DNA from 4 places in the Acidovorax sp. FHTAMBA genome. Region 1 is predicted to be linked to each of the others. Evidence: riboswitches for the same ligand, from Rfam matches in the RefSeq annotation. Region 1 holds a riboswitch; each other region holds the start of a gene.

Region 1 (7,062 bases):
TGGGCATCACCGGCCACCACAAACACATTGCTTTTGCTCTTGACCGAGCGCTTGGCCAGCGTCATCGCCTCGGCGGCGGCGGTGGCCTCATCGAGCATCGACGCATTGGCAATGGGCATGCCGGTCAGGTCGCACACCATGGTCTGGAAGTTGACCAGCGCCTCCATGCGGCCCTGCGAGATTTCGGCCTGGTAGGGCGTGTAGGCGGTGTACCAGGCGGGGTTTTCCAGGATGTTGCGCAGGATGACGCCCGGCGTGTGCGTGCCGTAGTAGCCCTGGCCGATGAAGCTTTTGAGGACCTGGTTCTTGGCCGCCAGCGCCTTGAGTTCGGCCAGCGCCGCGGCTTCCGTGATGGGCGCGGGCAGGTCCATCGCGCTGCTGCGGGCGATGGAGCGCGGCACGATGGAGTCAATCAGCGCCCGGCGCGACGCCTCGCCAATCACGGACAGCATGTGGGCTTCATCCGCTGCGTCGATGCCGATGTGGCGGGGCAGGAATTCGGCGGCGTTCTCCAGAGCGGAAAGGGGCAGGGCGGCGGTCATGGGCGGGCGTTCGGGTGCTATTAAAAAAGAAGCTGCTGGCGCTTGTTGCTTGGTTGATTCAGCGTGTTTTATGGCTGAAAGCCAATGAAATCAAGCGCAGGCAGCTATGGTTTTTCTATGAAAGCGTCAAGGCCCTCAGGCGCTGGCGGCAAAGGCTGAGTAGGCGGCTTCGTCCAGCAGCGCATCGAGCTGGCTGGCGTCGCTGAGCTTGACCTTGAAGAACCAGCCGGCATTGAGCGGGTCGGAGTTGGCCAGCGAGGGGTCGGCGCGCAGCGCTTCGTTGACTTCCACCACTTCGCCGGAGACGGGCATGTACACGTCAGCCGCAGCCTTGACGGACTCCACCACGCCCGCGACATCGCCCTGCGCAAACGTGGCGCCGACGGCGGGCAGATCTACGAACACCACGTCACCGAGGGCATCCTGGGCATGCACGGTGATGCCGACCACGGCCGCATTGGCGTCGGCGACGTTGATCCACTCGTGGTCTTTGGAAAATTTGACGGTCATGGAAAGGCTCCTCAAGCAATGGGGAAAAAAATGAAGGAATCTGCAATGTAGCGGGCGCAGGCGTGGTCGGCACGCAGCGCCGGCGGAAATCAGCCACGGAAGTAGTTGGCGGGCACAAACGGCAGGGCGCGCACCTCCATCGGCACGGCCTTGCCGCGCACGATGGCGTTCACGCGCGTGCCGATGGCTGCAAAGGCGGGCGCCACATAGCCCATGGCCACGGGCTCGTTCACCGTGGGCCCCAGCAGGCCGCTGGTGACTTCGCCGATTTTTTGCCCATCGGTGCTTTGCAGCTCGGTGTGTTCGCGCACCGGTACACGTTCCAGCGCGACCAGGCCCACTCGCTTGCGCTGCAGGCTGGCGGGGTTGTCGATCTGCGCCAGCACCTTGTCGGCGCCCGGGAAGCCGCCAGCACGCGCGCCACCGGTGCGGCGCACCTTCTGGATGGCCCAGTTCAGGCCCGCTTCGGGCGGCGTGGTGGTGGTGTCAATGTCGTTGCCATACAGGCACAGGCCGGCTTCCAGGCGCAGCGAATTGCGGGCGCCCAGGCCAATGGGCTTCACTTCTGGCTGGGCCAGCAGCGCGCGGGCAAGGGTTTCGGCCTGGGCGGCGGGCACCGAGATTTCAAAGCCGTCCTCGCCGGTGTAGCCACTGCGGGTCACGAAGCAGTCGCAGCCTGCAATGCTGAATGCACCACCGGTCATGAACACCAGCTTTTCCACACCGGGCGCCAGGCGTGCAAGGGCAGTGGCCGCCTGCGGGCCCTGCAGCGCCAGCAGGCCGTGGTCGGGCATCGGCACCACCTTGCAACGCTGGTCGATGCGCGCCTGGATGTGCGCGATGTCGTCCACCTTGCACGCGCCGTTGACGATGACAAACAGGGTGGGCTCGCCGTCCACCACGCCCTGGTTGAAGAACATCAGGTCATCCATGACCGTGCCTTCGTCGGTGAGCAGCAGGCCGTAGCGCTGCTTGCCCACGGGCAGGTCGATCACATCCACGGGCATCAGGGTTTCGAAGGCTGCGGCGGCATCGGGGCCCACCAGCTTGAGCTGGCCCATGTGCGAGACGTCGAACAGGCCGGCGGCCGTGCGCGTGTGCACATGCTCGGCCATGAGGCCCGCGGGGTACTGCACGGGCATGGAATATCCGGCAAACGGCACCATGCGGGCGCCCAGCTCGGTGTGCAGGGCGTTCAGGGGCGTGGCAAGCAGGGGGGCGTTGGCTGACGACATGGCGGAACTCCGGGGCAAATGGGGGCCGTAGCCACCACGGTGGCCACGGGATTTGCCCTGCTGTCCGCTTTACCTGAGAGATTCGCCCCACTGCCCTGGCTGGCCGTGCGGTTTGCTCCTTCGGTGGATGGCCTCATAACGCGGTGCGGCGGGCCATCTCTCTCCAGCAAGGGAACGCCCGCATCACTGCGGGCGGTTGTCAGTCCTTTTGCCTGAGCGTTCGGCTGTTGCCTGCGCCTTCGGCGGTGCGGTGGCCCTTAGGGCTGGCACTCTCTCCTGACCGGGCGATTCTAGTGCAGTGTTTGACGCTTGATGGCGCAAACAAGAAAAATGGATTTTTGGCACTGGCAAGGCGCAAACCACAGCGATACCGGGCGGTATCGCGAGGATTTGCAACGCGGCCATGGCCGAAAAGACGTTTTCTTGCGTGCCAGAAAGCGTGAAACACTGCACTCGCTACTTTGCGTAGACCAGATCCCGCAAACCCAGCGACAGCTGCGGCACGTAGGTCACGATCATGAGGCACGCCATGATGACCAGCACGAACGGAATCAAATGCCCCACGATGCGGTCCAGCGATATGCGCGCCACCGTGCAGGCCGCAAACAGGTTCACGCCAAACGGCGGCGTGATCATGCCCATGGCCAGGTTCACCACCATGATGAGTCCGAAGTGCACCGGGTCCACACCAAAGTGCATGGCCACCGGTGCCAGGATGGGCGCCAGCACAATGATGGCGGCGCTGGTCTCGATGAACATGCCGATGATGAACAGCGCCGCGTTCACGCCCAGCAGGAAGAGCGTGGGCGACTGCAGCACCGCTTCCAGCCAGCGGCCAATCGCATCGGGTACACCCGCACGGGTGATGAGAAAGGCAAACAGCCCGGCGTTGGCAATGATGAACATGATCACGGCCGACGAGATGGCCGACTTGCGCAGGATGCCGAACAGGTCCTTGATGCGGATCTCGCGGTAGATCACCACGCCGATGACGAGCGCATAGAACACCGCCACAGCCGATGCCTCGGTGGGCGTGAAGATGCCGCCGTAGATGCCGCCCAGGATGATGACCGGCATCAGCAGCGCCCAGCCCGCCTGCAGCGTGGCCCGGCCCAGGGGCATGCGGCCGTCACCGTCGTTCTTGCCCCAGCCCTTCCATTTGCAATAGGCCCATACGAAAAGCATCAATGCGCCACTGATAAGAACGCCCGGGCCAAAGCCTGCGATGAACAGCTCACCGATCGACACCTCGGCGCTCACGCCATACAGGATGAGCGGAATCGAGGGCGGGATGATCACGCCCAGCTCGGCACTGGTGGCCTGCAGCGCGGCGGCATAGCTGGTGGGGTAGCCGTGCTTGATGAGCGCCGGGATCAGGATGGCGCCAATCGCAAACGTGGTGGCCACCGACGAGCCCGACACGGCTGCAAAGATCATGCAGGTGAGCACGCAGGTCATGGGCAGGCCGCCCTGCACCCCGCCCACGATGCTCTTGGCAAACTCCACCAGCCGGCGCGAGATGCCGCCGGTTTCCATCAGGTTGCCCGCCAGGATGAAGAACGGAATGGCGGCCAGCGGAAACTTGTTGATCGAGGCGAACATCTCCTTGACCGAGATGAGCATGTTGGCATTGGCCACCTGGATGCCCAGGATGGAGGCCAGGCCGATGGAGACGGCCACGGACACGGTGAGTGCAAAACACAGCACCATGGTGGTGATCATGACTGGAGTCATTGGTGGACCCCCACGCTCGGCATTGCATGTTCTCGCTGCCCCCCGAGGGGGCCGTTCGCTCGCTTGAGGCGGCTCGTCGCGTCGCTCATTGCGCAGTCTCCAGCTCAAGGCGGTGGGGGTCGACCAGGCAGCCGATGATGCCGATGACGCTGAACACGCCGCCCACCGGCATGGCCACGTAGGCCCAGAACATGGAGACGGATTCGAGCCCCGCCATCGACTGCACGCCACCGCGCTGCGCATAGTCCCAGCCCCACCAGATGATCACGCCAATCAGCGCCAGCGCAGCCAGCGCCACGATGTAGTCGAGCACCCTGCGCACACGCGGTGGGCTCCAGCGGTAGAGCACGTCCACGCTCACCATTGCGCCCTGGCGAAACGCGCTGGGGATGGCCAGAAACACCATCCAGATCAGGCTGAAGCGGATCAGCACCTCCGTCCACTCGGCGGGCTGTTCCAGCACAAAACGGGTCACGATCTGGAACATGCCCAGCGCGGACGCTACGACCAGCATGGCGCACGCGCCCAGCAGTGCGGCAAACGTGGTGCCACGTTCAAACAACAGAAAGGCTTTTTTCATGGGGCGGACAACGCCAGGGAATCAGAGGCTATGAACAGAACAAAAAACAGATGAAAAACGCCCGTAGCGCTTATGCTACGGGCGTTATGTGCTACTGAAATTGTAGCAAATGCTGCACACTGCGCTTACTTGTATTCGCGGATCTTGTCGAGCGTGGCCTTGCCGAACTGCTTTTCAAACTCCGCATTCACGGGTGCCAGCGCGGCCACAAACTTGGACTTGTCGGGGTTGTCCACCACCGTCATGCCCTTGGCGCGCAGGTCGGCAACGCCCTTGGCATCGTCTTCGTCCACGCGGGCGCGGTTGGCCTTGGTGCCTTCCTTGGCAGCGTCGATGAAGGCCTGCTTGTCAGCGGCCGAGAGCTTGTCGAACGACGCCTTGTTCATCACGAAGATGGCGGGCGAATACACGTGGCCTGTGAGCGTCAGGTGCTTTTGCACCTGGTCAAACTTGGCCGAGATGATCACGGGCAGCGGGTTCTCCTGGCCGTCCACAGTGCCTTGCTGCAAGGCGGTGAACACTTCGGGGAAGGCCATGGGCGTGGTGATGATGCCAAAGCCCTTGTACGCGGCGATGTGCACGGGGTTTTCCATGGTGCGCATCTTCAGGCCCTTGAGGTCTTCAGGCGCGGTCACCGAGCGCTTGCTGTTGGTCATGTGGCGGAAACCGTTCTCGGCCCAGGCCAGGGCCTTGAAGCCCTTGCTGTCGAACTTGGTCAGCATCTCCTGACCGATGGGGCCGTCCAGCACGGCACGGGCGTGGGCCTTGTCGCGGAACAGGAAGGGCACGTCGAAGATGCGCGCCTCAGGCACGAAGTTGGGCACCGGGCCGGTGGAGCTGAAGGCCAGCTCCTGCGTGCCCAGCTGCACGGCTTCAATCGATTCGCGCTCGCCACCCAGGGCGCCGTTGTAGAAGGTCTGCACCTTGTAGCGGCCGCCCGTGCGTTTTTCGACTTCCTTGGCGAAGGTGTCGATGGCCACGCCCTGGTGAGAGTTCTGGGCCGTCGAGATGCTGATGCGCATGGTGGTCTGTGCGGCAGCGGTGGCCACAAAGCCGAGCGCAAGGCTCAAGCCAACGACGAGTTTGGTCAATTGCATGGTGTCTCCTGTGGGATGTGGTGAGCGCTGCAGCGGGGCAGCGGCCCTGCGTGCAAGGCAGGTTGGCACAGTGTGCCAGCGCTGGGAAATTATGGTGTCGCGCCGGTGGCCGGAGCATCGGGGTTTGTGCTGGTAAGCGTGCTTATCAATGCAGGGCGTCAGCTTCCTGTCATGCACGGTTGGTGGGCATCGCGCAGTGCTCCATGCCAAGGGCCCCGCGCTGGCGGTAACCAGCCGGGGCCTTGTCATTTCGTGCGCTCCGGTAAGAGCGCCTTGATGGAAGAAGTATGCGCTGCACGGCGGAGATGAATTTGCTGAATTCGCTTCAAAAATGGGTTGCTGCAGAAAATCCTTCTGCAAATGGAGATCTGAGCGAATAATCAGGCCGATGGATCGTCTCGACAGAAAAATTCTCGCCGTGCTGCAGGCCAACGCCCGCGCCAGCCTGCAAGAAATCGGCCAGGCCGTGGGCCTGAGCCCGTCGCCCTGCTGGGGCCGCATCAGGAAGATGGAGGAGGCCGGTGTCATCCAGGGCTACACGGTGCGCATCAACCCGCAGTCGCTCGACCTGGCTGACACCGTGCTCGTGCAGGTCACGCTCGACAGCCATTCGGACAACACGCTCGAAAAGTTTGGCGAAACGCTGGCCAGCATTCCCGAAGTGATCGAGGCGCACCTCGTCTCCGGCGACTACGACTACCTGCTGCGGGTGGTGGTGAAAGACACGCGCGACTACGAGCGCCTGCTGCGCGAGAAGCTTTACAAGATCAAGGGCATCCGCCACAGCCGCTCCAGCTTTGTGCTGCGCACGCTCAAGAAGGCGGATCTGCCGCTGTTTGCGGGTTAGACCGGTTTTCCCAAAGAAAAAGGCCTGCAACGCAGGCCCATCAAGCGCAAAGCGCTATGAGTTTTGTGGCAATTACATGCCGGCGTAGTTGGGCCCGCCACCGCCTTCCGGCGTCACCCACACGATGTTCTGCGTCGGGTCCTTGATGTCGCAGGTCTTGCAGTGCACGCAGTTCTGCGCATTGATCTGCAGGCGCTGGGCACCGCCGCCCTTGCCCTCGTCGGGCACGAACTCGTACACACCGGCGGGGCAGTAGCGCGCCTCGGGGCCGGCGTACTTGGCCAGGTTGATGTTGACCGGCACGCTCGGGTCCTTGAGCGTGAGGTGCGAGGGCTGGTTCTCTTCGTGGTTGGTGTTGCTGATGAACACGCTGGAGAGGCGGTCAAACGTCAGCTTGCCATCGGGCTTGGGATAGACGATGGGTTTGCACTCGGCCGCAGGCTTCAGATAGGCGTGGTCGGGCTTGTCGCGGTGCAGCGTCCAGGGGATGTGACCGCGCAACACAAACTGCTCGAAA
Region 2 (7,062 bases), 1.9 Mb from region 1:
GCGCCTTGCCCGAGCCACAGGCATGTGTCCAGCCCAGTGTGCCGTGGCCGGTGTTGAGGAACAGGTTGCCCACTTTGGTCTTGCCAATCAGTGGCACATTGCTCGGCGTGGCCGGGCGCAGGCCGGTCCAGAACTGGGCCTGGCTCGCGTCGCCCGCGCCGGGAAAGAGTTGCTCCACACGCCGCACGATGGCCTCGCAGCGCACCTGGTTCAGATTGCGGTCGTAGCCGTTGAGTTCGGCCGTGCCTGCAATGCGCAGGCGGTCACCGCCGCGTTCGCTGGTGTAGCGCGAGAACACGAGCTTGAACTCGTCGTCCGTCAGGCTCACCTGGTGCGCCATCGATGCGTCCTTGACCGGCATGGTCACCGAATAGCCCTTGGCCGGGTAAATGGGCAGGCGAATGCCCAGTGGCTGCGCCAGCAGCGGGCTGAACGAACCCATGGCCATCACAAACGCATCGCCGCGCACGCGCTCGAAGCGGCCCTCGGCGTTGGTCACTTCCACATGGTCAATGCGGCCGCCTGCCTCGCGCAGTGCAGTGATGTGGTGGCCCATGCGGAACTGCACGCCCGCTGCCTCGCACAGCTTGGCCAGTTCGCGGGTGAACAGGTTGGCGTCGCCCGATTCGTCCTCGGCCGTGTAGGTGGCGCCCGCCAGCTGCGGGCGGATGTGGGCCAGCGCGGGTTCGAGGCGCACGGCTTCGTCGGCGCTGATCACCTGGCGCTCGCAGCCGAGCTGGCGCATCTGCTCGGCCGGTGCCAGCGCGCCGTCGAATTCCTTCTGGTTGGTATAAAAGTGCAGGATGCCCTGCGTGCGCTGGTCGTACTGGATGCCGGTGGCGGCGCGCAGCTGCTGCAGCGTGTCGCGGCTGTAGGTGCCCAGGCGCACGATCTGCTCGATGTTGTGGCGGGTGCGTGCCGGAGTGCAATTGCGCAGGAACGACAGGCCCCACAGCCACTGGCGCATGTCGGCGCGGATGCGGAACAGCAGAGGCGCATCTTCCTGGCCGAGCCACTGCAGCACCTTCAGCGGGGCACTGGGGTTGGCCCAGGGCTCGGCATGGCTCACCGAGATCTGGCCACCGTTGGCAAAGCTGGTCTCGGCGCCGGGCGTGCCCTGGCGGTCGATGACCGTGACCTCATGGCCGAGCTGCTGCAGGTAGTAAGCCGATGTCACGCCGAGCAAGCCGGCGCCCAAAACGATCACGCGCATTTTTGAAGCCTTTTAAGGGTTCAGCGCTTGATGGACATGCGTTGGCAGCTATTATTTAAATAGCAACAGCTGGCGCGCGTCTGCCAAGCTGCCGCTCCCCCTGTCCTTGGTACCTGAGAGATTCACCGCGCAGCCCACATGGCGCGCGGTTTGCTCCTTCGGTGCGCCACCACGCCAGGTGGGGTGGGGCGGCTCTCCAGACGGCTTTGATGAATGGTTGCAGTACGGAACCTGAGCGTGTATGGGAGTTTGCGCCTTCGGTGCAGTGGCGGGCCTCCAGCCCGTCCTGCTCTCCTGCGAGGCCGATTCTAGGGGTGAAGCCATTGCTTCAACCCGCCTTGCCGCGCTAATGCACCGCAATCGTTGCTGATGCAGGCGACGACCCGCCCCCACGCACCCGGGGGCCGGGTGGTGCGTTGGCGCGGTGGTGGTTCAAGCGTGCTCACTGGCGGTAGGGGTTGTCCGGGCGGCGGTCGTGGCGGTTGGGCACGCCGTCACGGTCGCGATCGCCGCGGTGGGCCATGCCATCACGGTCCCGGTCGCGGTGGTCGCGGTCATAGCGGTTCGGGACGCCATCACCATCGCGATCCCAGCGGCTGGGGCGCAGCTCCCAGCGGCCACCGTGCTCGACCCAGCGGGCCTCACGGTAGTGGTAGCCGGGCCGCGCCTTGATCCAGTGGCCCTGGTTCCAGACATGGCGGTGGCCGCGCCATTCCCAGTGGCCAGGCACCCACACCATATTGCGGCGGGGGCGCGGCATGACTTCGTAGCGTGCGGGCGGAGGCGCATGCTGCACCACCACAGGCGCCGGGCTCTGGTAGTGGCGGGCTTGTCCCGACTGGATGACAACGGTGGCGCTGGTCTGTGCCTGCGCCACCCCTGCGGCACCCAGCGAGAGCAGTGCGATGGAAAGGGCGGCGATTGCGTTGCGGGCCATGATGATCTCCTTGAGAAAGGCTCCCTGCGGAACCGGAGACTTCATCGTGCAGGCCCATCGTCAAGCCGCTGTAGGCAGATTGCGAAGTCTTGTGAAGTTGTGTTTCTCTGCGCGAGCCGGTTGCCCTGGCCCCTCAATGCCACGCCACCAGCGCGGCAATGGCGAGCAGCGCGGCCCAGGCCGGGTGCCGGCCGCGCGTGGCGCCGAGCACCAGCAACGCGCTGGCCAGCAGCGCGACCACGGCAACCTGGGCCAGCCACGTGCGCAGATCTGCATCGGCAGGTGCGTTGGCCAGGCGCCACAGCAGGGCACTCAGGGCCCAGCCCAGGATGGAGGCCAGATGCCATGTGGCCCAGAGAATGCGCACCTGCCATTCCCGCAGCACGGGGTGCCCGGCCGTGGGCACCATGCTCCGTGTGCGCAGCGTGCGAAACACCATGACCTCGCCCAGCACCGAGTGCACCACGCCCACCAGGGCCAGGCCCCCGGCCGCCATCATCAACAGCATGTTCATGCAGGGGTTCCTTTTTGTGAAGGATTCAGACGACCGGTCTGGTAGCGGCTTCGTCGCCATCCACTGCCAGAAAGCCTGCGCGGCGGGTGTGCACCCGGGCGCCCAGGCCGGTGAGCAGGTGCATGAGGCCCATCCACATGCGCTCGAACGAGGGCATCTCGCCCGGCACCTGCAACAGGTGCTGCCCCAGTGCGCGCTGGTGCCGTGCGGGCGTGATGGGGGGCGGCGTCTTGGCGCCGAAGTCGAAAACGGGCCGGGTGAAGGGCTCGATCTGCCAGGCCTGCATGTCGGCCAGTGCGGGGGCAAGTTCGGCGGTGTAGGTTTGCAGGGCGAGGTCGGCTTTCACGAGGCCCAGCGCCTGGTAGGCCTGCAGCACCAGCGCATCGCGTTGCGGGTCGGTGGGGGCGCGCAGCAGCGCTGACCACGCTTTGGCCACCTGGGTGCGAAAGTGTGCCGACAGTTCGCGCGTGCAGCCAAAGTCCAGCACGCCCACCGTGCCGTCTGGTGCGAACAGGAAGTTGCCGGGGTGCGGGTCGGCATGCACCCGGCCCAGCACAAAAATGCAGTGCATGAACCAGTCCCACAGGTGCTGCCCGGCCCGGTCGCGCTCGGCCTGCGCGGGCTGCGTCGCCAGCCAGGCGACCAGGGGTTGGCCCGGCAAAAACTGCTGCGTGAGCACCTGCGCCCGGGTGTGCGAAAGGATGGGCTCGGCCAGCACCACGCCCGGCCGCGCGGCGTGCCGGGCAAACCACTGCAGTTGTTCGGCCTCCTGCAGGTAGTCCACCTCGCGCAGCAGCGTGGCCTCGATCTCGTCCATGACGCTGGCCACCACGGCGTCTGCGGGCATGGGCATGCCGGTGTGCGCCAGTGCGCGCAGGGCGGTGCGCATGAGCTGCATGTCGCTCGTGATGGTGGCGGCGATGCCGGGGTATTGCACTTTCACGGCGACGGTGCCATGCCCCGCAAGCTGCGCGCGGTGCACCTGCCCCAGGCTGGCAGCGGCAAAGGCGGTGGGCTCGAAGTGGTCAAACAGCGCCTCAGGCTCCTGCCCGAACGCCTGGCGGAACACGCGGCCCACCAGCGCGCGGTTGAGCGGCGGGGCCTGGTGGTGGGCACGTGCGAGTTCTTGCCGAACGCCGCCGGGCAGCAGGCCCGGGTGCATGCTGAGCAGCTGCGACACTTTGAGCGCCGAACCCCGCAGCTGGCCTAGTGCGCCAAAGAGGATGCGACCGAGGGCAGCTTCGTGGTCGGCCTGCGCCTGGGCCGATGGTGTGCGGGCGCGGTGCCCCAGCTGGGCCACGCCGATGCGGGCGGCGGCCAGGCCCGTGATGGCACCGCGGGCGATGCGGCTGGTGCGCGGCGGCTCAGCGCTGGCCATGGCGGGGCGCGGCGGCCAGGCGCTGCAGCATGCTGCGAACGATCAGCCGATGAAATGGCGTGATGACTGCCATGTACGCGTGGCCCAGTGTGTTGTGGATGTGCACCACCGTGCTGAGGACCACGCTCGCAGTGCCGCCGGGCGGGGCCGGGTGCTTGGTCAGGGACACCTGCACATCAAGATGCCGGTCGTCCTGCCCCATGACCACTTCGGCATCGCTCAGGTGGCGGATCACGAAGATACCCACCCGGTCACCCACGCGGTAGCTGCGCGCATCGGATGGCGCGCCTCCGCTGGCCGGGCGATGCATGTCCTGCAGCTGCCCCACGCCCTTGAGCCCTACCAGCCGCACCAGCCTGTTGCGCACCGCCAGCAGGTGCTCCGTCCAACGTGGTGTGCGGGCCAGCACGTCCAGCCAGGTGTGCAGCGCGCTGGTGGCGGGGTGCGGATCGGCCACCGCATAGGCATCAAAAAAATGCGCACCGGGCAAGGTGGCGTGGATGGCGGTGCCCGCCGGCACTTGCACCACGCGTACGGGGTGGGTGGTGGTCATGCGGCTTTCCTCCTGCGGGGGGCGGTGGGTGGGGCGGGTGTTTGAGTGGGGGCCGGGGTGGGCGCCGCGGTGGTGGCACGGGGCTTGCGCGGCCTACGGGGGGAGCGGGAGGGCGAGGGCGGCGGGGCCGCTGCGCCGGCCGCGGCGGGGGGGTGGGCGGGCCCGGGCGGGGCGCTGGCCATGGCCTGCTTTGCCAGTTGCAGCATGCCCATCACGCCGCTGCCGTGCTGCACCATGCGCGCCATCTGGCTGCGCAGCACAAAGCCGCCCAGCTCCAGCACGCGGTTGACCAGCCCGCCGCGCAGCGCCTGCACCAGCACCCCCAGCGACAGGTCCACCAGCTGGGTGGTGTCGGCAAATTCGTCGGAGGTGTCGGCCAGCCAGTACGCCACCACACCGGCCAGGTAATCCGTGTACAGCCCGCCCGCCATGCCCTTGAAGTCGCAGGGCTCGATTTCGCCGCTGGCCTCTGCGGCCTCCAGAAAGCTGGCCACCGCCTCGCGCAGGCTTTGGCGCGCTGCCAGGGGCTCGGCCAACATCGACAGCGGCGAGCGCCGCGCCAGACTGCGCACCTGGGCCACAAATTCGCGGTCGGCCAGCAGGCGCTCCAGCACGGCGTCGGTCAGGCGCTGCAGCTTCTCTTGCAGCAGGTAGCCCGCAAAGCCGGGCGTCTGCAGGGTTTCGGCCAGCGCCTGGTGCGCCACATCGTCCAGGTAGCCCAGCACGATGCGGTCCTTGGTGGGGAAGTATTTGTAGATCGTGGCGTCGCCAATGCCTGCTGCACGGGCGATGTCTTTCATCGTCGTGCCGTCAAAGCCCTGGCGGGTCATGAGGTCCACCGCGCTGGCCACGATCTGGCGGCGCGTGGCGTCTTGTTGCTGGCGGGTGGTTTTCATTTGACTGTCTTTAAATAAACAAAAATTTGTATTTAAAGAATAGTGTTTTCTGTTTGTAGCGTCAAGCGTGCGTGAAACCAGAAACCGTTTTGGAGTCAGTTGTGAGTGCGGATTTTTTGGTGTTTTTGGCATCTAGCGCTTATTGGTAAAGCGCTACCAGCTATTAAAAATGTAGTGATGGCGGCGTCTTTCGTCTGGCGAGTGCCGGGCTGCACCCGCCACGAAGGCGTTCAGAAAGAAGGAGGGTCACCTTCTCATCGTCGCAAACGCCTCGAACTCCCAGCTGCGCATCGCCAGAAGCAAGGTGTAGCCCTCGCGCTCGCGGTCGGGCAGCTTCTGGTCGGCCAGATGCTGCTGGGCAAAGTCCTGGGCCACGCGCTGCATGCGCTCCATGAAGGCGGGGGCCAGGCTGCGGCTGATGTTGCCGTGCACCAGCAACACGCCTTCGCCCGAGCCGTCAAAGCCGCCTGCAAAGTAGTCGAGCAGGGCATGCTCGCGAAAGTAGTTCATCACCGGGCCGTGCGGGCGCCAGCGGAAGGTCTTGGCCAGCTTGAGGCGGTAGCGGTTGAGCGGCCGCAGCTCAATGATGCCGATGCGGTCGAGCTGCGCGAGGTACTTGATGCCCTCGGCCTCGGTCAGGCGGTAGGCGGCGGTCACCTGCTCCAGCGTCCACTGGCTGAGCACGCAGATCGCCATCAGCAGCAGTTTCTTGTCGCCCACCACAGCCTTTTCCTGCTCCTGCGTCAGCTCTTTGAGCAAAGGCTGCTCGTCGGCCACGCGCCGCGCCAGGTCGGCAAAGTCCAGCGCCAGCGCGCGGCAGATGGCGTCGATGCGCGACAGTGGCATGTCGCCCCGGGCCAGCATGCGCTTGACGCTGGACTCGGCCATGCCCAGCGCCTGCGCCAGGTCGGCGTAGGTCATCTGCGCGGTCTTGAGTTCTTTCTTCAGGGCGTTCACGAGGTCTGCGGTTGTGCTCACGGGTTTTCACTCCTTGGTATCAATTATCAATACCAAGGGTGGCTTGGGTGGCCCTGCGAGCGACTTTCTGAGGCGTGGCAAAGAGCTGCTGAACACACTGCGCGGGCAGAATGGCGCCCACGCCGTGGGTGACATCTGCGAATCGTGCGCACCCAACGCCTGAAGTGCGGGCACGGAAAAGTCCAACACGCCAACCCATCGGAAACGAGGAGAAAAGCATGCACCCCGAGACATCCTCACACAGCGCTGCACCCGCGCATGAGGACCCGAACCAGTTTGCCCTGCTGCGCCAGCGGCGCTTTGCGCCCTTCTTCTGGACACAGTTTTCCGGCGCGGCCAACGACAACCTGTTCAAGTTCGCCTTCACCGTGATGGTGACCTACCAGCTCAGCGTGGACTGGCTGCCGCCCGCCATGGCGGGGCTGGTGATTGGTGCGCTGTTCATCCTGCCGTTTTTGCTGTTCTCGGCCACCTCCGGCCAGCTGACTGACAAGTACGACAAGACGAAGATGATCCGCTTCGTGAAGAACATGGAGATCGCCATCATGCTGGTGGCGGCCTTTGGCTTCATGACGGACAACGTGCCCATCCTG
Region 3 (7,062 bases), 240 kb from region 1:
GCCCGTAAGGGCCTGCCCGTCAGCACTGTCGACGAGTTCCTCGACCATGCCCGAAAGGCGGCGCAGCAGGGCCGCCCCGTGACCTACGCCAGCGTAGGCCCAGGTTCGTTCTACCATTTGTTGGGCGAGCACCTCTCCAAGGTGACGGGAATTCCGATGGTCCATGTGCCCTACCGTGGCTCGGCGCCGGCCGAGCAGGACTTAATGGCCAACCAGGTCGATTTCTTTCTGGCACCGTATGGCAAGAAGTATGACGAGATGCACAAGCAAAATCGTCTTCAGGTGCTCGCCATGCTCAACAGCGAACGGCTTGAGGGCGTGAAGGGCTTTCCCGCCATTACCGAGAGCAAGCAACTTAAGGACTTCACCTTCAACATCTGGACGGGCTACTTCGTGAAGAAGGACACGCCCGAGCCAGTTGTCGTTGCTTTGCATAAAGCCATCACGGAGACGCTGGCCGACCCGGGCGTGCACCAGGCACTGGAAGCGAACAGCCAATTGCTGGCGAAACCGCTTCCGCTAGCCGCAGTAGACAAAGCCTATCTCGATGGAATCCACCAATTTCGCGCCATCGCCAAATCGATACAGCTACAACCACAGTAATATCAACACTGTATCGATCGGGAGAGCCCGGCCTGTGAAATGGGCTGGCGCCGAAGGAGCAACCGCCCCGGAAACTCTCAGGCAAAAGGACCGGTCAATACGCAACAAACTCTGAAGAGTGGCCGGGACTCGTCCCCCGGCCCGCCGCAGGAGCAAATCAGCGCGAGCGCTGGTGAATCTCTCAGGTCCCAAACAGAGGGGGTCATGGGCCGCACGCAGTGTGCGGCCCATGCCTACCTGTTTGACGGCTTTGAACGCGAGACTCCCATGGCACACCTCATCGTTATCGGCGGCGGCATCACCGGCGTCACCAGCGCCTACGCATTGGCCCGTGCTGGCCACGAAGTCACCCTCATCGAAAAACACCGCTATGCGGGCATGGAAACCAGCCATGCCAACGGCGGGCAACTGTCTGCCTCCAATGCCGAGGTCTGGACCCATGCGTCCACCTTGGTCAAGGGCTTGAAGTGGATGTTCACGGCGGACGCCCCCCTCCTGGTCAATCCGCGCCCGAGTTGGCACAAGCTCAGCTGGTTTGCAGAGTTCGCTGCGTCCATTCCGAAGTACCGCGACAACACGGTCGCTACCACGCGCCTGGCCGTTGCCGCGCGTGAGCACCTGTTCAGCTGGGCGCGGGACGAGGGCATCGATTTCGACTTGAAGGAGCGCGGCATCCTGCACATCTATCGAGACCGCGCTGGTTTCGAGCATGCAGGCCAGGTATCAAAGCTTTTGGCAGAAGGTGGCCTTCCACGCCGAGCCGTCACCCCCGATGAAATGCGCGCCATCGAACCAACGCTCACCGGCGAATTTTTTGGGGGCTGGTACACCGAGAGCGACAGCACAGGCGACATCCACAAGTTCACGCACGGACTGAGCTTGGCATGTTCTCGTTTGGGCGTGAAATTCATGACCGCCCACACCGTGGAACGTGTACGGAGCACGGGCAAAACTGCCCAGGTGATGCTGGCAAATGGGACGGAGATCGACGCAGACGGGGTTGTAGTCTGCGCCGGCGTGCGCAGCCGCGCGCTGGGTGCACAGCTCGGCGACCGGCTCAACGTCTACCCGGTCAAGGGGTATTCCATCACCGTCATGCTCGACGATGAACAGAGCCAGGCCGCTGCGCCGCAGGTCAGCCTGCTCGATGACGAGACCAAGCTGGTCACGAGTCGCTTAGGCCTCAACCGCTTCCGAGTGGCCGGTACGGCAGAGTTCAACGGCTACAACCTCGACATCCGTGCTGATCGCATTCGGCCGCTGGTTAGCTGGGTGAACCAGTGTTTTCCTGACGTGAGCACGCGTCGGGTCGAACCCTGGGCAGGCCTGCGCCCGATGCTGCCCAACATGATGCCGCGCGTAGGTCCAGGAAGGTACGCCAACGTGTTTTACAACACCGGTCACGGCCATCTGGGTTGGACGCTGTCGGCTATCACGGCTTACCAGTTGGGCCAACACGTAGAACGCTGGGACAGAGTACGCATGCCACTGCCCGTGCCAGTGGAGAGCATGGCTTAAACTGCGCTTCAATGCGCTCAATGCGCTTAGGCTACGCTGAACAAGCCTTCGTGATTTGCCGCGCGGCACCGGATGACGCCGTTTTTGGGCGTTTTTGGCCTTTGGCACCGCCCATTTGCGGTCGATGCCCCCGGCAATCGGCGATGTAGTCCTCCAGCAGGCGGCAATTTATCGCGCGCAGCGCTGGCACCTGGTTCCCCCCAGCTCACCATCGACCACCTGGGTGACCGGCACAAGGCGTCTTGCAGCTTTTGGTCGTCGCTGAGCTTGGCTTCGTTGAGGCGGCCCTTCAGTCCAGCGCTGAACGCCTCGCCGCCATTGCGCGAAATCTCACTGCCGAACAGGTCCCGCGTCAAGCTCATGTGGAAGTTGGCCTTGCGTTGCAGCAGCGGCAGGTCGACCACACCGAGCGCGCGCACGCGCTCTACGTCGTAAGGGTCGGTGATGCCCGCCTTCACCATGGCCGAGCAGGTGCCTCGATGGTACGCTGCACGCCTGTCTCACCCACTAACAGGTGATGTGCCTCCTCGGTCAACATGAAACGGCAGGAGCGCAACAAGGGGTCGAAGCCGCTTTCGGCCAGCGCGGCGAGCTGCATCTTGCCGTCGCGGTCGGTGAAGCAGGTGAACATGAAGAAGGAGACTCAGTCCGGCGTGAGCTCGTTGAAAGCTCCCAGCATGCGATGGTTGTCCTGCTGGCAGCTGAGCCGCTCCAAGCAGAACCCATTCCTTCCACCATTAGAGGTACTTGGGGTGCCACGTCTCCAGGGCACGCAGCAATTGCTTGTCGGATGACAAGTCCACGTTGTTCGGCATGCCCGCGTCCAAGCTGACCGCAACGGCATGCCCGCGTCCAAGCTGACCGCAACGAAGTTGTCCGCGCGCACGCTCTCCAATGTCTCGCAATTCGTTTAACTCTTGATGGTTGGATAACAAAGGCGGCGTTCATACGTCCTCTTACAATTCTGCAAAATAATGCACAAAATCGTGTGATTAATATGCATTAATATGCATTAATATGCAGATTACTGTGAATTGCGTATTTGGCATAGATCAGAGACGGATCTCTCCGCAGAAAGTCCCGGCTGCGCTTCATCTTGCTTGTGAGGCCGCAGAACGGGGCCATTGCTGTGATACGACACTTAAAGCGAGACCACAGCTTGTCAAAGTTGACAAACTGCACCTAGTAGAGCATTCCGAGCTTGGACCTGTCGCCATTCGATGGGGGCCGACGCGGGCGTGATGCCGCAACGCGAGCTGAGGTCGCAGAGGCACAGCGCTCGAATCCCGTGTACGAAGCATCAGACGATGCTTGATTGGCGCAGTCGCGCTGCGGGGGTGGCATTGCCGACTGCATCGGCAAGGACTATCTGATATGCGCTACAGGACAATCGACCAAGTGATCGGCAATGCGCCGCTGAGCGCAGAGACGGCACAAGGAAGTTCAAGGAAGCAATGCGTCAGGACGGCAGGTTTACAAGCAGTCGGTGGCGCACTAACGAACAAAGGAAAAGAGGCCATGGAGCTTCGGCATCTGCGCTGCTTCCTTGCTGTCGCGGAAGAACTGCACTTTGCGCGGGCTGCAGAGCGGCTTCACATCGACCAGTCGCCGCTGTCCCCCACCATCAAGGAGTTGGAGGAAGAACTTAACGCCCGCCTTTTCGTTCGCACGACTCGCAGCACGCAACTGACCTGCGCGGGGCGGCTGTTCGTGGAGCACGTTCCGCGCGTCTTCGCGGCGCTGGATCAAGCCCGTGATAGCGTCAAGTCCGCCGCCAACGGTTTTCACGGCCAGTTACGGATCGCCTTGTCCGACGGCATCACGCCATTGCGCCTACCGTCGCTGTTGGCGCGTAGCCGCGAAGAAGATCCCGAGGTGGAAATCCGACTGTTCGAGGTATCGTCGGATCAGCAGATCAAGGGGCTTCATAGCGACCTGTATGACGCTGGCTTCTCGATGGCTGAAGACGCGGGCGACGGCATCGTGATGACTCCCGCGTGGGAGGATGAATTGATGGTGGCGGTGCCAGCCCGACATCCTGCGCTCGCCTTCAAGCAAATTCCACTGAAGGAAGTGCTCCGCTATCCATTGGCGCTGGGCGACCCGGCCGTTTTCGAGGGCCATGTGCGCCAGGTCGATCGTTTCCTCCGCACGTGCGGTCAGGAGCCGCTGATCGCGCAGCGCGTTGCCAGCTTCGACGTGATGATGACCCTGGTTTCCGCCGGGCTTGCTTTGGGCTTAGCGGGTGCGGCGCACATCGCTTCCAGCCGCGAATCGGGCGTCGTGGCCCGGCGCTTGGCGGGCAAGCCGCCCTTGCTCACAACCTATCTGCTGCGCCGCGATTCGGAGTCTTCTGGGATGCTGACCCGATTCATTGAACGAGTGGCCTTCATGGATTCGGCGGATGACCTCAGCACCGCAGAAGACTCCTCCTCCGACTGATAAAGGACTGGACCCATGAACAAAGTGATGTTCCTGATGCTCATCGCCGCACTGACCGCATGCGACCCCACTCAACCTTCGGAAACCGTGGATGCGCTTGTGACCAATCCCGAGCGCATCAAGGAAATCCAACGCCTATGTAAGGAGAAGCGCCTGAAGGTCAATGACGAAATCTGCCTGCGTGCCGCTGAAGCGGCTAAACGACGCTTCTTCGGTGACCGGCCGGAGCAGAGAGCTCAGTAGTCCCTTTTCTCGTCGCTTCGCTGCGACAAGCCTCCCACTGTTACTTCGCTATCCCGCAATGCGCTCGCGCCTGCGGCATTTCTATTTTCTTCGCTACTGCAATAAATCTGGCTCTTTTCGTCTGAATCGCTGCCGTAATGGCCTTTGACCAGCCTTAACCCCCGCCTTGATCCTCGTGGCTGCGGCACATCCCCGTGCTGTGATTGGAGCCCAGAAGATGCAAGGTACGAATGTGCTATTCGGTCAGATCGCCGTGGTATTCGGCATCGTGATCGCCGGAGTGTGGAGTGCCACACAATGGACAGCAGCGGCCCTCGGCTATCAAGTACGCCTTGGCTCGCCCTGGTTCGATCTTCTCGGCACACCGATCTATCACCCTTGGCGGTTGTTCGAGTGGTGGTTCTTCTTCGATGCCTACGCGCCCCGCGTCTTTGACACGGGCGGCGCCATCGCAGGCGGCAGCGGACTCGTGGCCGTGGTGGTCGCCATCGGCATGTCGATCTGGCGCTCGCGTCAGTCGCGCCTCGTCACGACCTACGGCTCGGCACGCTGGGCGAATGCGCAGGACATTAGCAAGGCCGGCCTCACGCAGCCGACCGGCGTGTTCCTCGGCCAGCATGATCGCCAGTACCTGCGCCACGAAGGCCCGGAACATGTCCTGACCTTCGCACCTACGCGCTCGGGCAAAGGCGTCGGTCTGGTCGTTCCCACGCTGCTTTCGTGGCCCACGTCGGCCGTCATCCACGACATCAAGGGCGAAAACTGGCAGATCACCGCCGGCTGGCGCTCGCGCTTCTCGCACTGCCTGCTGTTCAACCCGACTGATGCCATGTCAGCAGCCTACAACCCACTGCTGGAAGTCCGGCGCGGTGCGAATGAGGTGCGCGACGTGCAGAACATCGCGGACATTCTGGTCGATCCCGAAGGGGCGCTGGAGAAACGCAACCATTGGGAGAAGACTTCGCACGCGCTGCTGGTGGGCGCGATCCTGCACGTTCTCTATGCGAGCGAAGACAAGACGCTGCGGGGTGTTGCCAACTTCCTGTCCGACCCGGCGTGCCCCTTCGAGCTGACCTTGCACCGGATGATGACCACGCCGCACCTGGGTGATGGCCCGCATCCCGTGGTGGCGTCTGCCGCGCGCGAAGTCCTCAACAAGAGCGACAACGAGCGTTCAGGCGTGCTGTCCACGGCCATGTCGTTCCTCGGCCTGTACCGTGACCCCACGGTGGCCGAAGTCACCTCACGCTGTGACTGGCGCATCGCCGACCTGATTGCCGCCGAGCATCCGGTATCGCTGTACCTCGTGGTGCCGCCTTCGGACATTAGCCGCACCAAGCCGCTGATCCGCCTGATCCTCAACCAGATCGGCCGACGGCTGACCGAATCGCTCGACGGGTCGGATGGCATCGAGCGCCGCCACAAGCTGTTGCTGATGCTCGATGAGTTTCCTGCGCTGGGCCGGCTCGATTTCTTCGAGACGGCGCTTGCTTTTATGGCCGGCTATGGCATCCGCAGCTTCCTCATCGCGCAGTCGCTCAACCAGATCGACAAGGCGTATGGCCAAAACCATTCCATCCTCGACAACTGCCATGTCCGGGTGACGTTCGCCACCAACGACGAACGCACGGCCAAGCGCATTTCCGAAACCCTGGGCACGGCCACCGAGCTGCGCGCGCAGCGCAACTACGCCGGCCATCGGCTCGCGCCGTGGCTCGGGCACCTCATGGTGTCGCGGCAGGAAACGGCACGCCCGCTGCTCACCCCTGGCGAAGTGATGCAGCTTCCGCCGGATGAATCGGTGGTGATGGTGTCCAGCCTGCCACCTATCAAGGCGAAGAAGCTGCGCTACTACGCCGACGCCAATTTCAAGCGCCGCGTGCTGCCGCCGCCTTCGCTTGCGGATGGGCACTATGCCGACGTACCGCCGGCCCGTGCCGATGACTGGAGCGGCCTGGCGATTCCTGCTGTGCCGACCGTGCCCCCAGCCGATGCCGCCGATGACTTTGGCAATGCCGACGACGGCGGCCCGCGCCATCAGCCTGAACTCTCCAAAGCCGTCGCCTACGACCCCGAGCTGGTCGCGCCTGCGGCCGACCTGGCGCTGCTCGATGACGACGACGAGCCGCTTCCCCTCCCGCGCCAGTTCGATCCGGCCATGCAGCGCACGGCCCGGTTGGCTTCCCTCGACCCCAACGACGGAATCGACCTATGAGCCAATACCGCCTCAATCTGTTCATCCAGCACGGGCACGCT
Region 4 (7,062 bases), 1.8 Mb from region 1:
ACTACGAACTGCAGGGCACGGACGCCCGCTACCCGCTGGCCATGATCTCGCCGCCCGCGCGCAACTTCTTGAACTCCACGTTTGTGAACGTGCAGAGCCTGCGCACCATCGAGGGCCGCCCGCTGCTCGAAATCCACCCCGACGACGCCGAAGCGCGGGGCATCGCCAACGACGCCGTGGTGCGCGTGTTCAACGACCGGGGCAGCTACCTGTGCCACGCCGCCGTCTCGCGCCGCGCAAGGCCCGGTGTGGTCAACGGCCTGGGCATCTGGTGGCGCAAGCTGGGGCTGAACGGCACCAACGTGAACGAGGTGACCAGCCAGGCACTGACCGACCTGGGCCGCGCGCCCACGTTCTACGACTGTCTGGTGGAAGTGGAGGCCAGCGCAGTGGATGCACCGGCGCCGGCCTCTGCCTGATAGCAGCTTCACAACGCCGACGGGCGGGTGCGGATTGCCTGGCTGGTTGGATGCGTCGGATTGGCCCCAAACCGTTCGGGCTGAGCCTGTCGAAGCCAGGGCTCCGATGCAGCACCCAGAAACGCAAAATTGATAGCTGCCAGCGCGTATACATCAAGCCCCACAAGCCAATCTGGCTTGAATTGTTCTTCACCGTTGCAGTAGAGCACGGCTCCATGAAAGGGGCCCAAGCCCCTTTTTCTTTGCGTTGGTCACTTGCCCAGTTGGCTGAGCAAAGCCTTTGCGCCCGGCTCCGACGATGCCGGGTTCTGCCCCGTGATCAGCGCACCATCGGTCAGCACATGGGGTGCCCAGTCGGTGCCTTTGGAATAGTGTCCACCGTTGGCCTTGAGCATGTCTTCCACCAGAAACGGCACGATGTGCGTCAGCTGCACGGCCTCTTCTTCGCTGTTGGTGAAGCCGGTCACTTGCTTGCCCTTGACCAGCGGCGACCCGTCGGGCGCCTTGGCGTGGCGCAGCACGCCGGGCGCGTGGCATACCAGCGCCAGCGGCTTGCCGGCCGCAAAGGTCTTTTCAATGAGCGCGATGGACTGCGCGTCTTCCGCCAGGTCCCACAGCGGGCCGTGGCCGCCGGGGTAGAACACGGCATCAAAGTCCTCGGCCTTCACGCTGGACAGCGGCACGGTGCTGGCCAGCTGTTTTTGCGCCTCGGCATCGGCCTTGAAGCGGCGCGTTGCGTCGGTCTGGGCGTCTTCGTCGTCGCTCTTGGGGTCCAGCGGAGGCTGGCCGCCGCGGGGCGACGCGAGCGTGATCTGCGCGCCGGCATCCTTGAACACGTAGTACGGTGCTGCAAACTCTTCCAGCCAGAATCCGGTCTTTTTGCCGGTGTCGCCCAGTTGGTCGTGGGACGTCAGAACCATGAGGATGTGTGCCATGGAGGTCGCTTTCGTTAGGGGTTGATGTGAAACACCAAACTGGCACCGTACCAGCCACAAGGCCCGTTGTCCCGCAATGCCGGCAGGTTTGCGGCATTGGCTTACAGCATGGCGCTGCCGCGCGTTCCGCACCCATCGCAGTTCAACGCAGGTGCCGCGCCAGAAAGTGCGCCACAGGTCGGGGAAGCACGCCTCAGCCCGGTCCGCTGTGACCGCACCTTGAAACCAACGCGGTGCGGCGACGCCGTATCACTTCAATTTTGATAGCTGTCAGCGCATATCCATCCATCGCCAGAGGCCATTTTCATCCCTATTTTCCAGCGCCACGGCCGAATCGCGGCGCCTCTCCAGGCCGCATTCGAACGGGCTTTGCACAAAGGCGGTACGGTCATCCACGCAAGTACCAAACACGTATTCGGGGTACAGGTAGTCGTCGCCAAAGCGCATCAGGTCGAGTGGCATGGTGCGCAGCACCGGCTTGCGCCCCTGCACGGCCACGGCCATGTAGTCCGTCCATACCGGCAGTGCCTGCGTGCCGCCGGTGTGCCGGCCCAGGCTGCGCGGCTGGTCGTAGCCCATCCACACGACCGAGGCCACGCCCGACGAGTAGCCTGCAAACCACACGTCGCGCGCGTCGTTGGAGGTGCCGGTCTTGCCCGCCACGTCGGGGCGGCCCAGCGCCCTGGCGCGCCTGCCGGTGCCGTGCTCGACCACGTCGCGCAGCATGCTGTCGAGCACGAAGGCGTTGCGCTCGGACACCACGGCGGCGCGGGGCGATGACCCTTGCGCCTCGTACAGCACCTCGCCGCCGCGCTCGCTCACGGTGCGGATCAGCCGGGGCTGTACCAGCGTGCCACCATTGGCAAACACGGCGTAGGCCTGCGTCAGCTGCAGTGGCGTGACTGCGCCCGCGCCCAGCGCCAGCGGCAGCCGGGCCGGGTTGAGCGCGGGGTCAAAACCAAAGCGGGTGGCGAACTGCTGCACATACTGCACTCCGGCCGCTTCCATCAGGTTGACCGCCACCATGTTCTTGGAACGCACCAGGCCGCGCCGCGCGGAAATGAAACCTTCGTAATTGCCACCATAGTTGCGCGGGCTCCAGGCGGCGCGACCGCGTGCGGCGGGGGTGACCACGCGCTGCGTATCGTCGACCAGCGTGCCCGGTGCATAGCCCTTCTCCAGCGCGGCAGAGAAGATGAACGGCTTGAAGGTGGAGCCGGGCTGACGCAGGGCCTGCACCGCATGGTCGAACTGGTTCAGTGCGTGGTCGAAGCCGCCCGCGAGCGCCAGAATCTCCCCGGTGTCCGTGTCCATGGAGACCAGCGCCCCTTCCATGCCGGGCAGCTGCGCAAGGCTCCACTGCTGGCGTGCGTCGGCCACCACGCGAATCACCGCGCCCGATGAAATGCGCCGCTGCGTGGGCGTATCGGGCGCCAAGGCCTCGCGGGCGCTGGCAGTCAGGCGGCTGCGCGGAATCTGCACGCGCGTGCCGTCGCGCAGCAGCGCAGAAATGCCGCCCGCCTGCGACGCCTCGCGCACCAGGGCCACCCGCAGTTCACCGCTGTCCCGGTACGGCGCCAGCGCTGCACTCAGGGCCCGGGGGTGGCCGTTTCGGGCGGCCTCGGTGTGCGATAAGCGTGCCTCGGGGCCCGCATAGCCCTGCGACGCCTGCGCGCGCAGCAGCCCGGCGCGCAGCGCGCGCGTGGCGGCCTGCTGCTCTGCCAGGCGCAGGGTGGTGACCACATCCAAGCCCAGCGAATACGCCGCTTCTCCAAACCGGTCCACCACCATCTTGCGCGCTTGTTCCACGGCAAACGCTGCGGCAGGGTCGATGGAACGTGGCTGCGTGCGCAAAGCGAGCACCTCGGCACTGGCCGCGTCGTAAGCGGCGGTGTCCAGGTAGCCCAGCGCGTGCATGCGCTGCAGGATGTATTGCTGGCGCACGGTGGCGCGTTCGCGGTTGGCCACCGGGTTGTAGGCCGAAGGCGCCTTGGGCAGGCCGGCCAGCATCGCGGCCTCGGCCACTGTCAGCTCGTCCAGCGTCTTGTCGAAGTACACCGACGCGGCCGCTGCAAACCCGTAGGCCCGCTCGCCCAGGTAGATCTGGTTCATGTACAGCTCCAGGATCTTGTCCTTGCTGTACATGGCCTCCAGCTTGTAGGCCAGCAGGATCTCCATGAGCTTGCGGCTGTAGGTTTTGACACGGCTCAGAAAGAACACCCGCGCCACCTGCATGGTGATGGTGCTCGCGCCCTGGGCGTGCTCGCCAGACACCACATTGCGCAGCGCAGCGCGCGCCAGGCCGGTGAAGTCCACCGCGCCGTGCTCGTAAAACCGCGCATCCTCAATCGCCAGCAGCGCCTGGCGCACGTGCGCCGGTATGTGGCCAATGGGCACGAAATCGCGGCGCTCTTCGCCGAACTCCGCCAGCAGGCTGCCGTCGGCGGCATAAATGCGCAGGGGCAACATGGGGTCGTAGTCGGCCAGGTGGTCTACCGTGGGTAACTGTTGCCACAGCAGGTGCAGCACCCAGGCCCCACCGGCGCTGCCGGCCAGCACCAGACCGGCCAGGAAGCCGCAGAGAAATTTGAGCGCCGAGCGCTTATTGGGCGCCACGGCAGGCGCGGCAGCAGAGGGTGATGAAGACATCCAGAGGGATTTCGGGCTGAGCAGTACCCGTCGATGACGGGCCTGCGGCGCCTCTCCCCCTGTCCTTGGTACCTGAGAGTTTCAGCTGCGGTGGCAGCCAGCCCCTTCGGTGGGCCCCCGCCCGCGTTGCGCAGTGCGGCGGCCTCTCTCCAGTCGGCGATGGTCTCTTGCGGTCCGGTGTGCCTGAGCGATGATGGGAGTTTGCGCCTTCGGCGGGGGCGGTGCCGCCCCTCTCTCCCGCAAGATAAGGGTTTACTCTAACCCACGCGCACAAACCAAACCCGGCCCCAAGGGTATTGACGGCCCTGGGCGGGCCGCTTACAGGGCGGCTTCGAGGATGCGACGGCTCACGGCGGGCGTGATCTCGCGCTGCTCGCCCAGCTGCACCATGCCATGCGCTTCGAGCTGCGCCACCACGGTGGTGACCACCTCGGCACCCAGACCGTAGCCCGACAGGCGCGTGGCGATGCCCATGCTTTCAAAGAAATCACGCGTGCGCTCGATGGCGGCGGTGATGCGCTCGTCGTCGGTGCCCGTGGTGATGCCCCACACGCGCTCGCCGTACTGCAAGAGCTTTTCGCGCTTGGCCACCCGGCGCTCGTTGAGCAGCGCGGGCAGCACGATGGCCAAGGTGCGCGCGTGGTCGATGCCGTGCAACGCGGTCAGCTCGTGGCCGATCATGTGCGTGGCCCAGTCCTGCGGCACGCCGGCGCCGATGAGGCCGTTGAGCGCCATGGTGGCGGCCCACATCAGGTTGGCGCGGTCGTCATACACCGGCTCTTGTGCTGTCAGCAGGCGCGGGCCCACCTCGATCAGCGTCTGCAGGATGCCTTCGGCAAAACGGTCCTGCACGGGCGCGTTGACCGGGTAGGTCAGGTACTGCTCCACCGTGTGCACAAACGCATCCACCACGCCATTGGCCAGCTGCTGGGGCGGCAGGGTGTAGGTCTTGGTGGGGTCGAGCACCGAGAACTGCGGGTAGGTGTGCCGGCTGCTGAAAGGCAGCTTGGCCCCCTTGGCGCGGTGGGTGATGACGCTGCCGCTGTTCATCTCCGAGCCTGTGGCGGGCAGCGTGAGGACAGCACCAAACGGCAGCGCACTCTTCACGTTGCGGCCGTATTTTTCAAGGATTGACCAGGGCTCCCCCTCCAGCGGAACGGCGGCCGCGATGAACTTGGTGGCGTCGATCACCGAGCCGCCGCCCACGGCCAGCAAAAAGTCAAACCCGCCCTCGCGGATCTGCGCCACGGCCTTCATGCAGGTCTCGTAACTCGGGTTGGGCTCGATGCCGCTGAAGGTGGCGTGCTGGCGCTCGCCCAGCGCGGCGCGCACTTCGGTCAGCGTGCCGGTCTTTTCGGCGCTGGCGCCACCCACGAGGATCAGCACCTTGGCGGCAGCGGGCACGAGCTTGGCCAAGTCGGCAATGCGGCCTTGGCCGAAGGCGATGTGGGTGGGGTTGTGGAAGTCGAAATTCAGCATGGGATGAGTGTTTCTGGTGGGGGCTGCCTGCAGGGCGCTTGCCGCTGGCGGGCCGGGAACAACGATTGTGCGGCGCCGCCACGCGGAGCACCCGTCACACGCGCGATAACCCCACGGGTGCCGCCGTGCCACTGCGCCATTCAAAATACTGTCTATATACACAGTATTCGGGTATAAATCGGGACACCATTTTTTGGAGGAGCCCCTGCCCATGCTGGACCACATGACTTTCCGCGTGACCGACATCGCCCGCGCCAAGGCGTTTTACAGCGCCGCCCTGGCGCCATTGGGTTACACCCTTTGTTTTGAAGGCAACTACGGCGCCAACATGCTGGGCCTTGCCTACGCAGACCCGTCCGAGCCGGATGGCAAGAAGGCCGATGTGTGGTTCATCGACGGCCCCTCGCCGTACGGTGGTCCACCAGCCACCGCAGGCTGCCACCTGGCGTGGCGCGCCCAAAGCCGCGCACAGGTGGACACTTTCTACGCCGCCGCCATCGCCGCCGGGGGCAAGGACAACGGGGCCCCGGGCCTGCGGCCCGACTACCACGCGCACTACTACGGCGCGTTTGTCATTGACCCGGAAGGCAACAACGTAGAGGCGGTGTGCCACCTGCCAGGGTAAGGCAGGCCGGCGGCGCCCGAAGTGGGCGCATTTCTGACCCCTGCGCCCGTGGACCTGCCGTTGCCAGACCACCGGGTGCGTCCCGCATCGGGAGATGCGGCAGCACCGCTGCGCAAAGGGTCAATCCAGCTTCACCCCCGCCGCCTTGATGATCTCGCCCCAGCGCTTGGACTCGGCCCGCGCCATGGTGCGGAACTGCTCGGGCGTGCCGGGCAGGGCTTCCATGCCGAAGTCGTTCATGCGCTTGACCACGGCGGGATTGAGCAGGGCCTTGTTCAGGTCGGCGTTCAAACGCGTGGTGATCGCGGCGGGCAAACCGGCGGGCGCGAGGATGCCCTGGAAGGCGAACACTTCGGTATCGGGCACGCCCGCTTCGGCCAGGGTGGGCACGTCGGGCAATGCGGCCACGCGCTTGGACGAGCCGATGGCCAGGGCACGCACCTTGCCCGACTGGATCACGGGCAGGCCGGCCGCCAGGTCGAGGAACATGCACGGCACCTGGCCGCCCATCACGTCCTGCATGGCGGGCGCTGCACCGCGGTAGGGGATGTGCGTGAGGAAGGTCTTGGTGCGGTTCTTGAACATCTCCATCGCCAGGTGGTGCGGCGAGCCGTTGCCGGGCGATGCGTAGTTGAGCTTGCCGGGGTTGGCGCGGGCATAGGCCAGAAATTCCTTCACCGTCCTGGCTTCAAACGATGGGTGCACCACCAGCGCCAGCGGAAAGCGGCTGATGCCACCCACGTAGGTGAAGTCCTTTTCAGGATTGAACGGCAGCTTGGTGAACAGGTGCTCGTTGTAGGCCAGGATGGCGTTGTCGGCCGACATGAAGGTGTTGCCGTCGGGCTTGGCCGTGGCCACGGCCTGGCCGCCGATGTTGGTGGAGGCGCCGGGGCGGTTGTCCACCACGATCTGCTGGCCCAGCGTCTGGCGCATGGCCTCGGCCACGGTGCGGGCC

What was found. A riboswitch is a leader RNA that binds a small molecule or an ion and turns the genes downstream of it on or off. The one in region 1 is predicted to bind glycine.
Region 2: it holds a riboswitch for glycine, as region 1 does, so the genes downstream of both, AAFF19_RS20990 (D-amino acid dehydrogenase) here and gcvT (glycine cleavage system aminomethyltransferase GcvT) in region 1, are expected to answer to the same signal.
Region 3: it holds a riboswitch for glycine, as region 1 does, so the genes downstream of both, AAFF19_RS11080 (D-amino acid dehydrogenase) here and gcvT (glycine cleavage system aminomethyltransferase GcvT) in region 1, are expected to answer to the same signal.
Region 4: it holds a riboswitch for glycine, as region 1 does, so the genes downstream of both, AAFF19_RS03625 (PBP1A family penicillin-binding protein) here and gcvT (glycine cleavage system aminomethyltransferase GcvT) in region 1, are expected to answer to the same signal.

The regions. Positions count from the first base shown of each region.
Region 1 is NZ_CP152407.1:2,588,031-2,595,092, forward strand. Features, by position in the region: gene gcvP (aminomethyl-transferring glycine dehydrogenase) at 1-542, opposite strand, end outside; gene gcvH (glycine cleavage system protein GcvH) at 678-1,052, opposite strand; gene gcvT (glycine cleavage system aminomethyltransferase GcvT) at 1,142-2,287, opposite strand; glycine riboswitch at 2,338-2,464, opposite strand; glycine riboswitch at 2,486-2,568, opposite strand; gene AAFF19_RS12230 (TRAP transporter large permease) at 2,744-4,021, opposite strand; gene AAFF19_RS12235 (TRAP transporter small permease) at 4,107-4,601, opposite strand; gene AAFF19_RS12240 (TRAP transporter substrate-binding protein) at 4,727-5,698, opposite strand; gene AAFF19_RS12245 (Lrp/AsnC family transcriptional regulator) at 6,087-6,545, shown strand; gene AAFF19_RS12250 (electron transfer flavoprotein-ubiquinone oxidoreductase) at 6,618-7,062, opposite strand, start outside.
Region 2 is NZ_CP152407.1:4,496,151-4,503,212, reverse strand. Features, by position in the region: gene AAFF19_RS20990 (D-amino acid dehydrogenase) at 1-1,213, opposite strand, end outside; glycine riboswitch at 1,304-1,423, opposite strand; gene AAFF19_RS20985 (YXWGXW repeat-containing protein) at 1,656-2,150, opposite strand; gene AAFF19_RS20980 (hypothetical protein) at 2,284-2,664, opposite strand; gene AAFF19_RS20975 (AarF/ABC1/UbiB kinase family protein) at 2,690-4,042, opposite strand; gene AAFF19_RS20970 (DUF2867 domain-containing protein) at 4,029-4,595, opposite strand; gene AAFF19_RS20965 (TetR family transcriptional regulator) at 4,592-5,491, opposite strand; gene AAFF19_RS20960 (helix-turn-helix transcriptional regulator) at 5,738-6,469, opposite strand; gene AAFF19_RS20955 (MFS transporter) at 6,688-7,062, shown strand, end outside.
Region 3 is NZ_CP152407.1:2,344,322-2,351,383, reverse strand. Features, by position in the region: gene AAFF19_RS11085 (tripartite tricarboxylate transporter substrate binding protein) at 1-603, shown strand, start outside; glycine riboswitch at 612-706, shown strand; gene AAFF19_RS11080 (D-amino acid dehydrogenase) at 808-2,121, shown strand; gene AAFF19_RS11075 (hypothetical protein) at 2,148-2,582, opposite strand; gene AAFF19_RS11070 (hypothetical protein) at 2,576-2,752, opposite strand; gene AAFF19_RS11065 (LysR family transcriptional regulator) at 3,640-4,563, shown strand; gene AAFF19_RS11060 (EexN family lipoprotein) at 4,579-4,806, shown strand; gene AAFF19_RS11055 (conjugal transfer protein TraG) at 5,024-7,021, shown strand; gene AAFF19_RS11050 (CopG family transcriptional regulator) at 7,018-7,062, shown strand, end outside.
Region 4 is NZ_CP152407.1:776,188-783,249, reverse strand. Features, by position in the region: gene AAFF19_RS03635 (molybdopterin oxidoreductase family protein) at 1-419, shown strand, start outside; gene AAFF19_RS03630 (type 1 glutamine amidotransferase domain-containing protein) at 671-1,354, opposite strand; gene AAFF19_RS03625 (PBP1A family penicillin-binding protein) at 1,625-4,003, opposite strand; glycine riboswitch at 4,164-4,253, opposite strand; gene AAFF19_RS03620 (iron-containing alcohol dehydrogenase) at 4,322-5,482, opposite strand; gene AAFF19_RS03615 (VOC family protein) at 5,694-6,107, shown strand; gene AAFF19_RS03610 (tripartite tricarboxylate transporter substrate binding protein) at 6,228-7,062, opposite strand, start outside.